DNA from 3 places in the Shewanella submarina genome. Region 2 is predicted to be linked to each of the others. Evidence: predicted binding sites of a transcription regulator. Region 2 holds the regulator's gene; each other region holds the start of a gene.
The links. Region 2 encodes sigma-54, which starts transcription at its own class of promoters, with help from an activator protein. Its sites were predicted from a motif close to GTTGGCACGNNNNTNGNNT; they were not measured.
Positions count from the first base shown of each region.

Region 1: flhA (flagellar biosynthesis protein FlhA) is a predicted target of sigma-54. The motif match lies at 1,807-1,825, and genes of this name have one in related genera.
Region 3: flgA (flagellar basal body P-ring formation chaperone FlgA) is a predicted target of sigma-54. The motif match lies at 2,430-2,448, and genes of this name have one in related genera.

Region 1 is NZ_JBHRTD010000018.1:1,119,837-1,124,055, forward strand. It holds gene fliR (flagellar biosynthetic protein FliR) at 1-606, shown strand, start outside; gene flhB (flagellar biosynthesis protein FlhB) at 606-1,739, shown strand; gene flhA (flagellar biosynthesis protein FlhA) at 1,863-3,962, shown strand; gene flhF (flagellar biosynthesis protein FlhF) at 3,974-4,219, shown strand, end outside.
Region 2 is NZ_JBHRTD010000001.1:340,864-345,082, reverse strand. It holds gene lptA (lipopolysaccharide transport periplasmic protein LptA) at 1-139, shown strand, start outside; gene lptB (LPS export ABC transporter ATP-binding protein) at 136-867, shown strand; gene ACFOE0_RS01550 (RNA polymerase factor sigma-54) at 1,013-2,488, shown strand; gene hpf (ribosome hibernation promoting factor) at 2,519-2,806, shown strand; gene ptsN (PTS IIA-like nitrogen regulatory protein PtsN) at 2,809-3,252, shown strand; gene rapZ (RNase adapter RapZ) at 3,249-4,100, shown strand; gene ACFOE0_RS01530 (HPr family phosphocarrier protein) at 4,090-4,219, shown strand, end outside.
Region 3 is NZ_JBHRTD010000018.1:1,085,009-1,089,227, reverse strand. It holds gene flgC (flagellar basal body rod protein FlgC) at 1-52, opposite strand, end outside; gene flgB (flagellar basal body rod protein FlgB) at 56-454, opposite strand; gene ACFOE0_RS21920 (CheR family methyltransferase) at 566-1,408, opposite strand; gene ACFOE0_RS21915 (chemotaxis protein CheV) at 1,463-2,383, opposite strand; gene flgA (flagellar basal body P-ring formation chaperone FlgA) at 2,571-3,278, shown strand; gene flgM (flagellar biosynthesis anti-sigma factor FlgM) at 3,355-3,675, shown strand; gene ACFOE0_RS21900 (flagella synthesis protein FlgN) at 3,677-4,099, shown strand.

The sequences.
Region 1 (4,219 bases), on a different contig from region 2:
CTGTTTTCCCTGGCTGCTGTGTTTGTGATCGCCCAGCAAGTTCTGATTGGCAGCGCCATGGGATTGGTGACCATTCTTATCGTACAGACCTTTGTGCTCACGGGGCAGATTATTGGTATGCAGACTAGTTTGGGTTTTTCCTCAATGGTCGACCCGTCATCCGGCCAGCAGACTCCAGTGGTAGGTAACCTGTTTTTGCTGCTGACGACCATGATTTTTCTGGCGGTGGATGGTCATCTGACCCTTATTCGCATGGTGGTGACCAGCTTTGAGACTCTGCCGGTTTCCATGGCGGGGATAAGCGTCGAGAACTACCGTACTTTGGCGGAGTGGGGCAGCACCATGTTCACCAATGCGCTGACCATGGCGATGTCTTCCATTGTCGCGCTGTTGATGATTAACCTCTCCTTTGGGGTGATGACCCGGGCGGCGCCCCAGCTCAATATTTTTGCCATAGGCTTTCCTATTACAATGATCAGCGGTCTGATCATTCTGTGGCTGACGCTGTCACCTGTGATGGCACATTTTGATCAGGTCTGGACCAGTGCTCAAATCCTGCTATGTGACATTGCCAATCTGCAGTGCCGCGTGGATGGAGGACTCTGATGGCGGAGAATGATACCAGTCAGGAAAGGACTGAAGAGGCCACCCCCAAACGATTACAGGATGCGAAATCTAAAGGGCAGGTGGCCAGATCCAAAGAGTTGGGCACGGCCGCTGTGTTGCTTGCCGCCGCGTTTGGATTTTTGATTACCGGTCCCTCACTGGCGTTGGCGTTGGACAGCGTCATGACCCGCTTGTTTACCATGACGCGGGAGCAGGTATTCGACACCAACCATATGCTGAATATCTGGCAGATAGTGTTTGCCGAGCTGGCCATGCCTATGTTGGTGTTTATCAGTATTCTTGCTGTGGTCTCTTTTGTGGGGAATATCTTGCTGGGGGGGATAACATTTTCCTCCTACGCCATTATGCCCAAAACCTCCAAAATGAGCCCAATTAACGGCTTTAAGCGAATGTTTGGTATTCAGGCGCTGGTGGAGCTGGGCAAGGGACTGGCAAAATTTTCTGTGGTAGCAATAACGGCTTTTACCCTGCTGTATATCTATTTTGAAGAGATTCTCTCTCTGTCTAAAGAGTATATGCCGGGCAATCTGCATCATGCGCTGGACCTTCTGGTGTGGCTGTTCATCCTGCTTTGTTCTTCGATACTGATTATTGTGCTGATAGATGTGCCGTTTCAGATCTGGAATCACAATAAACAGCTAAGGATGACCAAGCAGGAAGTGAAGGACGAGTACAAGGACACTGAAGGTAAGCCGGAAGTTAAAGGTAAGGTCAGACAGCTGCAGCGGGAGATGGCACAGCGACGTATGATGGCGGAGGTGCCAAATGCTGACGTTATCGTCGTTAACCCGGAGCATTACGCGGTTGCGGTCAAATATGACATCAGCCGTTCTTCAGCGCCTTTTGTGCTGGCCAAAGGGGTGGATGAAGTCGCATTCAAGATCCGTGAAATTGCCCGGGAGTATGAGATTCCTATCGTCTCAGCGCCACCGCTTGCCAGGGCAATTTACCACACTACCAAAATCGACCAACAGGTCCCTGAAGGTCTGTTTACCGCGGTGGCACAGGTGTTGGCCTATGTGTTCCAGCTTAAGCAATACCAGCAGGGGAAAGGCCGACGTCCCACTCCTATTCCTCTTAATCAGCCTATTCCCGATGAGCTGAAACACTGATCTCTGGTGCTGTCTCTGTCATCTCAGATTATCCGGGTTAACCCTTTCAAACATTGCACTAATTAAACTTGGTGCGCTATTTGCTTTTCCACTGGTGATGTCAATTATCAGTCGGAAGTTGAGATGGATGTAAAAGCCACTTTAGGGCGGGTGAAAGAGGTCAGGCCCAAGCACCTCAAAGGCATAGGTACTCCAGCATTGGTACTGGCTGCCCTGGCTATGGTCGTACTGCCCATGCCTGCCTTTTTGCTGGATATTCTGTTTTCTTTCAATATTGCTCTGGCTTTGGTGGTGTTGCTGGTTGCCATCTATACCCAGCGTCCTCTCGATTTTGCCGCATTCCCCACAGTACTGCTTATTGCGACGTTGCTTAGACTGGCACTGAACGTTGCTTCTACCCGGGTGGTACTGCTTGAAGGCCATAACGGCGGGGACGCCGCCGGTAAGGTGATTGAGGCGTTTGGTTCTGTGGTGATAGGTGGCAACTATGCCGTAGGTCTGGTGGTGTTCCTGATCCTGATTATTATCAACTTTGCCGTGGTCACCAAAGGTGCCGGTCGTATTTCAGAAGTGAGCGCCCGCTTTACTCTGGATGCTATGCCAGGTAAGCAGATGGCGATTGATGCCGACCTTAACGCAGGCATTATCAATCAGGAACAGGCCAGGCAGCGACGTGATGAAGTCACCAAAGAAGCTGACTTTTACGGTGCAATGGATGGTGCCTCAAAGTTTGTTAAAGGGGATGCCATTGCGGGCATCATGATCCTGGTTATCAATATCATCGGTGGCTTCGTTATCGGCATGCTGCAGCATGATCTGGACTTCTCCACTGCAGCCGAAATTTATACCCTGCTGACCATAGGTGACGGACTGGTTGCACAAATTCCGGGTCTGTTGCTCTCTATTGCCGCCGCTTTGATGGTGACCCGTCAGAATGAAACCGGCGATATGGGCCAGATGGTGATGAGCCAGATGTTTGACAGCCCAAAGGCACTGGCTATCGCGTCTGGTGTATTGCTGATTATGGGGCTGGTTCCCGGCATGCCGCATCTGGTGTTTCTGAGTTTTGCCGGTTTAACAGGTTATGGTGCCTGGTACATTCGAAAACGGGCAGAAGTTAAAAAGCAGGAAGCACTGGAGAAGGCCAAGGAGGGCGAGCTGGATCCCATGAAGAGCCAACCCAAAGAGCTCAGCTGGGATGATGTACAGCATGTTGACACCATAGGTCTGGAGGTGGGCTATCGACTCATCCCTCTGGTTGATAAAGGGCAGGGCGGAGAACTGCTGGGCCGGATTAAAGGGGTCCGTAAAAAGCTGTCTCAGGAGTTGGGTTTCCTGGTGCCTGCAGTGCATATTCGCGACAACCTCGACCTGGCGCCTAACGCCTATCGTATTTCACTTATGGGAGTGGTTGTCGGTGAAGCAGAAGTACGCCACGACTGCGAGCTGGCAATCAACCCAGGCCAGGTGTTTGGCAAGCTGGAGGGCACGCCAACCCGTGATCCGGCCTTCGGTCTGGAGGCCGTGTGGGTAACACCTCAGCAGCGTGAGCACGCGCAAACTCTGGGTTATACCGTCGTTGATGCTGCCACAGTGGTGGCGACACATATCAGTCAATTGTTGACCAACAATGCTTCCAAGTTGCTGGGTTATGAAGAAGTGCAGCAGTTACTGGATATGCTCAGCAAGCAATCACCCAAGCTGGTAGATGGCTTTATTCCTGATGTGATGAGCCTGGGGAATGTGGTGAAGGTGATGCAGAACCTGCTCAATGAAGGTGTTTCTATCCGGGATATGCGCACCATTATTCAGACCCTGCTGGAGTATGGCAGCAAGAGTAATGATACCGAAGTTTTGACCGCCGCGGTTCGTATCGCCTTGAAGCGGATGATAGTGCAGGAGATAGCCGGACCTGAAGCCGAAATCCCCGTCATTACTTTGGCGCCAGAGCTGGAACAAATGTTGCATCAGTCTATGCAGGCAACCGGAGGGGAAGGCCCGAATATCGAGCCCGGCCTTGCAGAGCGAATGCAGCAGTCACTGGCAGATGCGGCTCAAAGGCAGGAAATGGTGGGGCAACCGGCAATTTTGCTGACATCAGGCATGCTGCGCTCCACCCTGTCCCGGTTTATTAAATACACCATCCCCAATATGCGGGTGATCTCTTATCAGGAAGTTCCTGATGAGAAACAGATAAGAATTGTGTCTGCCGTCGGTCAATAGAGGGTTGATAAGTGAAGATAAAACGATTTTTCGCAAGAGATATGAGAACGGCCCTGGCTCAGGTCAAAGATACCCTGGGGTCTGATGCCGTGATCATGTCCAACAAAAAAGTGGCCGGTGGCATCGAGATTGTCGCTGCCGTTGATTATGACGACCCCAAGCCAAGACAAAGTCCGGCGGCTCCCGCCACCATGGGTATGAACGAGGATACAGTTTCCCTCGGTAAGAGCAATGTGGTTAAGACTCGCAGCAATGCA
Region 2 (4,219 bases):
GATGAAAGCTGAAGGCAACCAGAACCCGGATGACAGAGTTCATACTGTTATTAAGCCTGAAAACTTCCAGAACGATGTGAAGCAAGAGCGGCAGAAGTCTGACGAACAACAGCAAGATAAAGAGCAACCAGAGTCATGAGCGAACTGACGCTGAAAGCCGAACACCTGGCAAAAAGTTACAAAAACCGTCAGGTGGTAAAAGATGTCAGCCTGGAGGTCAAAACCGGTCAGGTTGTTGGCCTGCTGGGCCCCAATGGCGCGGGCAAGACCACAACCTTCTATATGGTTGTCGGCCTGGTGAAAAGTGATAAGGGCGCTATCTATATCAATGATGATGACCTGACGCTTGATCCCATGCACATGCGAGCCCGCAAAGGTATCGGTTATCTGCCTCAGGAAGCCAGTATTTTCCGTAAGCTGTCTGTTCGCGATAACATTATGGCCGTACTGCAAACCCGTAAAGCCCTCAGCAATGAGCAGCGGGAAGAACAGTTAGAGCACCTGCTGGAAGAGTTCAACATCACTCATATCCGTGATTCCATGGGGATGGCACTGTCTGGTGGTGAAAGACGCCGGGTAGAGATCGCCAGAGCCCTGGCCGCCAACCCCAAGTTCATTCTGCTGGATGAACCTTTTGCCGGTGTTGACCCTATCTCGGTAATAGACATCAAAAAGATTATTGAACAGCTTAAAAGCCGTGGTCTGGGCGTCCTGATCACTGACCATAACGTACGGGAAACCCTGGACGTGTGTGAGCATGCCTACATCGTCAGCCACGGCAATTTGATCGCCGAAGGTACCCCGGCAGAGATCCTGGATAACCAGCAGGTGCGTGCAGTGTACTTGGGCGAACAATTCAGGCTATAGTTAAGGCGTATGCCTCTGTGAATGCCCCCGAAAGGTGCGGCCTGAATATCAGGTACAAAGGAAACGCACCTTTCCCAGGCCAATGGACAATCCGGCTCTCGAGAATTTCCACTAAAAATATTCTAAACAGGGATTTGCGGTAAACATGAAAGCGTCACTCCAGCTTAAACTGGGTCAGCAGTTAACTATGACGCCTCAGCTGCAGCAGGCGATTCGTCTGTTGCAGTTGTCATCACTGGAACTCCAACAGGAGATCCAGCAGGCACTGGAATCCAATCCGTTACTGGAGATGGACGAGGAGCAGTACGACTCCGAGTCAGAGGATAACCCTACAGACAACACCGCCGAATTCGACCAGGAAGATTACTCAGCCACAGCGCAGGACAGCTCCAGCGTTGAAACCTCCGATGCCGTCACCCAGGAATCCATGCCGGAAGATCTGCCCATGGACACCACCTGGGATGAGGTCTTTACCGCAGCACCGGTCTCCTCTGGCCCCGCCATGCGCGATGACGATATGCCTTTTCAGGGAGAAACCAGCGAAGGCCTGTACGAGCACCTGGAATGGCAAAAGAACCTTACCCCTTTCTCCGAAAATGATTACGCCATCGCCACCGCCATTATCGAAGCCATCGATGAACGCGGTTATCTGACACAAAGCACTGAAGAGGTGCTGGAAGCTCTGGGTGATGACGAAATTGAGCTGGACGAAGTTGAAGCTGTACTCAAACGTATTCAGCACTTCGACCCTGTTGGTGTGGCTGCGCGGGACCTAAGCGAGTGCCTGCTGATACAGTTGCATCACTTCGCACCGGACACCCCCCATATCGACAATGCCCGACTGCTGATTAAAGAGCACCTGGAGCTCATCGCCAACCGGGATTTTCGTACCCTGATGCGCAAAACCCGACTGAAAGAAGATGACCTGAGAGAGGCGATCAACCTTATCCAGACATTGAATCCAAGACCTGGATTGCTGGTTAGCCGCGAGAATGATGAGTACGTGATTCCCGATGTCTCGGTCGCTAAAAAAAGTGGCCGCTGGGTGGTAGAACTCAACCCCGACTGCATGCCCAAACTGAATGTAAACCAGCATTATGCCGCCATGGCCCGCAGCACCCGCAACCAGTCGGACAGCCAGTTTATTCGCGGTCATCTGCAGGAAGCCAAATGGTTTATTAAAAGCCTGGAGAGCCGCAACGATACACTGTTGAAAGTGGCCAATTGTATTGTACAGTTCCAACAGGGCTTTTTTGAATTCGGTGAAGAGGCCATGAAGCCTATGGTGCTCAACGATATCGCCGAAGCTGTCGAAATGCATGAATCGACAATTTCCAGGGTAACCACCCAAAAATACATGCACACCCCCAGAGGGATTTTCGAATTGAAGTACTTCTTCTCCAGTCATGTCGGTACTGAAGATGGAGGAGAATGCTCGTCCACTGCCATCCGCGCCTTTATCAAGAAACTGGTGGCGGCAGAAAACCAGAAGAAGCCGTTGAGCGACAGCAAAATGGCCCAGCTTCTGGCAGAACAGGGAATAAACGTTGCCAGACGGACTATCGCCAAGTATCGAGAGGCGATGCTGATTCCGCCTTCCAACCAGCGTAAGAGTTTATAACCCTACCCGGAACAAAGGAGGTAGCTATCTATGCAAATCAACCTGACTGGACACCATATCGAGATCACCGATTCATTGCGTGAATATGTTGAGAACAAATTCACCAAGCTTGAACGCCATTTTGAACAGATCAATAATGTGCACGTTGTGCTGAACGTTGAAAAACTGCAACAAATTGCAGAAGCAAAACTGAATTTAAATGGCGGCGAAGTCTTCGCAACTTCTGAGCATAGCGATATGTATGCCGCCATCGACGCCCTGATCGATAAACTTGATCGTCAGGTGATTAAACACAAAGAGAAGCTGACAAAACACTAACGATGGAACTTCGTACCATCCTGCAGCCGGAGTGCGCATCCTGTGCCACTCCGGGCAGTAAAAAAAAGGTACTCGAGCTGGTAAGTAACCTGATTGCCGCTCAGTACCCTACCCTTTCCTCACAGGAAGTTTTTGAAAGCTTGCTGGCCAGAGAGAAAGTAGGCAGCACAGGAATCGGAAACGGTATTGCCATCCCCCATGGCAGACTTTCCAGTATAGAGCACCCCATAGCAGTTCTGGTTAAATGCACAGAGCCTGTTCCCTTCGATGCCATAGATAATCAGCCAGTAGACCTGCTGTTTGCGCTATTGGTACCGTCGGAGCAGTGTCAGGAGCATTTGGCGACTTTGTCTGCTATGGCGGAAAAACTCAGTGACAAACAGATCGTCAAACAGCTGCGTAAAGCACAGGACGACGCAGAACTCTTTCGGGTTATCACAGCATGAAACTGGTTATCGTATCGGGCCGCAGTGGCTCAGGAAAATCTGTCGCCCTCAGGGCACTGGAAGATCTCGGCTACTACTGTGTCGACAATCTGCCACTGTCCATGATTGCGACACTGCTTGAGCAGCTGCAAAGCACTACAGATCAAGTCGCTATCAGCGTTGATGTGCGTAACCTGAAAGATCAGGACAAGATACTGGAGCAGCAGCTTGCCTCGCTGAAAGACACTGAAATTACCAGTTTTTATCTGCACTCAACCGATGAAATCCTGCTGAAGCGCTACAGTGAAACCCGGCGTTTACACCCACTTTCCCGCAATCACTCCTCGCTGCAGGAAGCGATTAAGCTGGAAGGTCAGTTGCTGATGCCCCTGTCCAAGATGATGGACCACTTTATCGATACCTCCTCCCTGAATGTTTATGACCTGAGTGATAAGGTCAGACAGATTCTGATGGGGCATGTTGAGAAAGAGTTGGTTATCACCTTCGAGTCTTTCGGTTTCAAGCATGGTATGCCTACCGAAGCGGATTTTATGTTTGATGTTCGCTTCCTGCCAAACCCGCACTGGGAGCCGGACCTGCGACCTTTGACCGGTTTGGATCAGCCGGTGCAGGACTTCCTGAACCGTCAGACTCTGGTGAACAAATTTATCTGGCAGATTGAAAACCTGCTGGAGACCTGGTTGCCTCATCTGGAGCGCAACAATCGCAGCTATCTGACCATAGCCATCGGCTGTACCGGCGGTCAGCACAGATCTGTGTTTATCGCCGAACAGCTGGCCAAACGTTTAAGCCAAAGTCACCACACAGTGAAAGTTCGTCACAGAGAACTGGCTCAAGATGAAGCTTGAGCGTCAGGTCACCATCTGCAATAAACTGGGATTACACGCCAGAGCTGCCACCAAGTTGGCAATTCTGGCGAACCAGTTTGATGCCAGTGTCACCCTTTCAAATGGCGAGAAATCCGCAA
Region 3 (4,219 bases), on a different contig from region 2:
ACTGGGCTGACATGCCGCTGCCTGATACGTCGAAGATATTGAACAGACTCATGGATTAACTCCCTTTCAGCGCCTTTTTCAGGCCTGCAAACTTACGGTCCAGAAACCCCAGCGACATTTGATACTCAAGGGCGTTTTCCATAAACGCCGCCTTTTCCTGCTGGATGTCTACTGTGTTGCCATCACCCGTATCCGGCTGGTTAGGCACGCGATACTTAACATGTTGCTGGGTGAGGGCCTGCAAATCGAAGTGCTTGTCGTGGCTGCGCGCCATACTCAAGCCGCCCTGATGACTCTTTGCATCCTGCAGCGCAGTAGCAAAGTCCACATCCTGAGCCTTGTAATGAGGAGTATCCGCATTGGCGATATTGCTGGAGATCACTTCGGCACGCTGTGCACGAATGCCCACCGTGTGTTGATGAATGCCGAGAGCTTTATCAAATGAGAGCGCCATAAATTTGCCTCCTCAAAACCGTTGTGGATTTAAACTGCAAATCATGTGCCAATAAAAAAGGGACGACATAATGTCATCCCTTTTCAATCCTGGTGGTTAGCCGCAAAACCTTTAGCTGCGCTTGCGGTAGTAAATTCCGGGGTTGCAACGAACCATGTCAAACTCTTCGGTTACCCCGGCGGCAGATTCAGATGCCCCCAGAAACAGAATGCCGCCTGGATTCAAAGCGGCAGCAAATTGCCGCAGTATGTTGCTCTTTGCCTCCGGCGAAAAATAGATCAGCACATTGCGGCAAAAGATAATGTCGAACTTACCCAGGGAGGCGTAGCTGTCCAGCAAGTTATGAGGACGAAAGTTCACCATGCGTTTGACGTTATCTTTCAGCTGCATGGTGCCCGTATTACAGGGTTCAAAAAACTGGCGCTTACGCTCTTCCGACAAGCCACGGGCCAATGCCAGAGAGTCATATTCCGCTTTGCGGCAACGCTCCAGCATAGAAGGTGAAAGGTCTGTCGCCAGAATAGAGACGCCGGCAGAAGGAACCGCACCGAGTGCTCTTTGTTGGCACTCCAGCACTGTCATGGCAATGGAGTATGGCTCCTGTCCCGATGAGCAGGCTGCCGACCAAATTTTCAATGGTCCGCCTTTGCCGGCAAACTCAGGCAGTAACTCACTGGCGAGCAATTCGAAGGGATACTTGTCCCGAAACCAAAGGGTTTCATTGGTGGTCATGGCATCAATCACTTCGGCACGCAGTTGGCGCTCTGCGGGTTTCATCGACTTACTGACCAACTCAGATAAAGTTGGCAAGTCGTACTTCCCCATCAAAGGCGCCAGACGGCTACGCACCAGGTACTGCTTGTTGTCCCCCAACACTATGCCACTGTGTTGTTCCAGAAATTGCTTGAACTGAGTGTATTCAGTCTCCGCAAGTGTCTTATTCGCCACTGTCATTCCTATTCACTGCACTCGCAATGCGAGCTAAACCCTGTCCCCGAAAATCCGATCTTACAAACTAAGGTGTTTGTTTACTGTGGTTGCCAGTTCATCCGGATTGAACTTGGCAATAAAATCATCTGCACCAACCTTCTCAACCATGGCCTGGTTGAATACCCCACTCAGAGAAGTATGCAATACGACCTTGATATCTTTAAGTTTTGGGTTAGCCCGTATCTCAGATGTCAGCGTATAGCCGTCCATCTCTGGCATCTCAATATCCGAAATGATCAGCGGGATTTCATCTGCCAGATTCTCATGGTCTTCAGCAAACTCCAGCAACATATTCAAGGCATCACGTCCATCTTTGGCGGTATCAATTTCCAGCCCAAGTGACGTCAAAGAACGAATAATCTGCTTGCGCGCCACAGCCGAATCGTCAATCACCATGATGTGGTAATTCTTATCCTCTTCCAGCGTTAACTGCTCCTGGGCTTCTTCGCTGAGTTCAGTTTTCACCGGCGAGATCTGATCAAGAATCTTCTCTACATCGAGAATCTCCACCAGTTCACCTTCAATCTCGGTCACCGCCGTCAGGTAAGAGCCCTTGCCGGTACCATCCGGTGGCGGCATCACCTCTTCCCAGTTGGTGTTGATAATGCGTTCTACGCCCTTCACCAGGAAGCCCTGAACACTGCGGTTGTACTCAGAAATGATAATAAAGCAGTCGCTGACATCCTCGATGGGCTTGCCACCGGTCGCCGCACTCAGATCAATTACAGACAGAGTCTGCCCACGGATCTGTGCAATACCGCGGATAAAAGAGCTCAACTTTGGGAGATTGGTTAATGGCGGGCACTGCAGCACTTCTTTCACTTTGAATACATTGATACCAAAGCGCTGACGGCCATTAAGTTTGAATAACAGCAGCTCCAGCCGGTTTTGACCCACCAGCTGTGTCCGTTGATTAACAGAATCAAGAATGCTTGCCATAAAAATGCCCTAGCTGCTCGTTTTTGTGAGATGCCTACCTTGGAGTATAGGCATATTCCTTGCTTTGTTCCTGACTGAGGGCCTCGATAGCAAAATATCGACAATCCTTTGACAGTTTTCCCTGAGGGTGCAAACCCGCAGAGGAAAGTATAGGTGTAATCTGACACGACAAGCTAGTCTGTAACTAATGAATATTAAAGCATTTAACATCACAGCCACTTTTTTGCTCGGATTTTGCGCACAGGTCTCGGCACAAATTTCAGTGCCCACTCAGGAAGAAATTCATCAACTGGCTAAAGCGACCGTCGCGGCGAAAATCGATAATATTGCTGGTGCAAAGGTGAATATAGAACCCCAAATGCTGGCCACTCGAATGAGCCCCCCAAGATGCAGTGAACCCATGCAGGGGAGCATGGCCTCAGATCGCGAAATCGGTAAAAACAACACAGTCAAAATTTCCTGTACCTCGCCGGACATGGATTACCCCTGGCAGATGTTTATCTCGGTACGGGTAGAAATTCTCAGACCGGTAGTGGTCGCAGATGCACATTTGGGTTCCGGGCAACTGATCGACCCGGACAAAATCAGACTTGAGTGGGTTGACCAATCTCAGCTGCGGGGGTCACAGTATGAAGACACTCAGGATTTGGTCGGCACCCGCGCCAAAAGGCGGATTGCCAAAGACTCTCCCATATTCTCTGCCAATGTGTGCTTTGTTTGCCGTGGCGACAAGGTTGATATCATGGCCCGTACTGACGGCTTTATGATCAAGACCCAGGGCGAAGCCCTACAGGATGGTATTGTCGGTGACAGTATCAGGATAAAAAACAGCCGTTCAAACAGACGCTTGGATGCTACAATAATTGGCATTGGCGAAGTTGAAGTGAAAATGTAAAATTTCCCTAAAGCTATCTGCTATGCAGCCGATAAACTGTTACAGACTCTAGAGACAATCACGCAGGAGCCAAGAAATGGCTATTGATATCAACAAATTAAGCGGCGTAAACAATACCCGTAGCCGGACGGCGGTTGGTGAATCCAATCAGGCGCCCAAGTCCACAGATACTCAACCTGCGGCGTCCGGTAATAAACCTGACTCGGTAAACATTACTCCTCAGGCTCAACAACTCCAGGGAGCACACAGTAAGATGGCATCCATGCCAGAGGTCGATGTACAGAAGGTTGCCGAAATCAAACAGGCAATAGCTGAAGGACGTTACAAGGTTGACGCTGAAAAACTGGCGTCCAATATCGCTCAATTTGAGCAGGAACTTCAGGACCTGAACAACTGATATGAGCAGCGATATCGCCGTGTTGCTGGACTCACAGCAACAAACCCTGACCTCGCTCAGGGAAGTTATTTCGGAAGAAAAGCAAGCACTCAGCCAACAACAGGCTGAGTCTTTGCTTTCTCTGGCCGAGAAAAAACAGCAGTTGCTGATGCACATTCAGCGTCACGACGAACTGCTGGCCGCTCACCCGGACAAAGCACGGCTGACCGCAGACCTGGCGCCCAAGGTAGATGAAATCAAACAGGCTCTGGATGCATGTCAGCAGGCCAATGAAGCCAACGCCCAGTTGATTGATATGAACCTGGCCAGTATCAACCGCCTCGCTTCTGCACTGCAGGTGAGCCGCAATGCCACCAGCCTGACTTACGACGGTAAGGGTAAAACCTCCACTATCTCCACTCTGGGTAACAACCTCAAAGTTTAAGTCTGTGATTTAATGCCCGCAGTAAGTCTGTCTGCGGGTGTATGTCCTTCCTCAGTCACTTCCACCGTTTACTCTCATTACTGCTTACTCTCATTCCTTTTAGACCCACTCTCGCAGCAA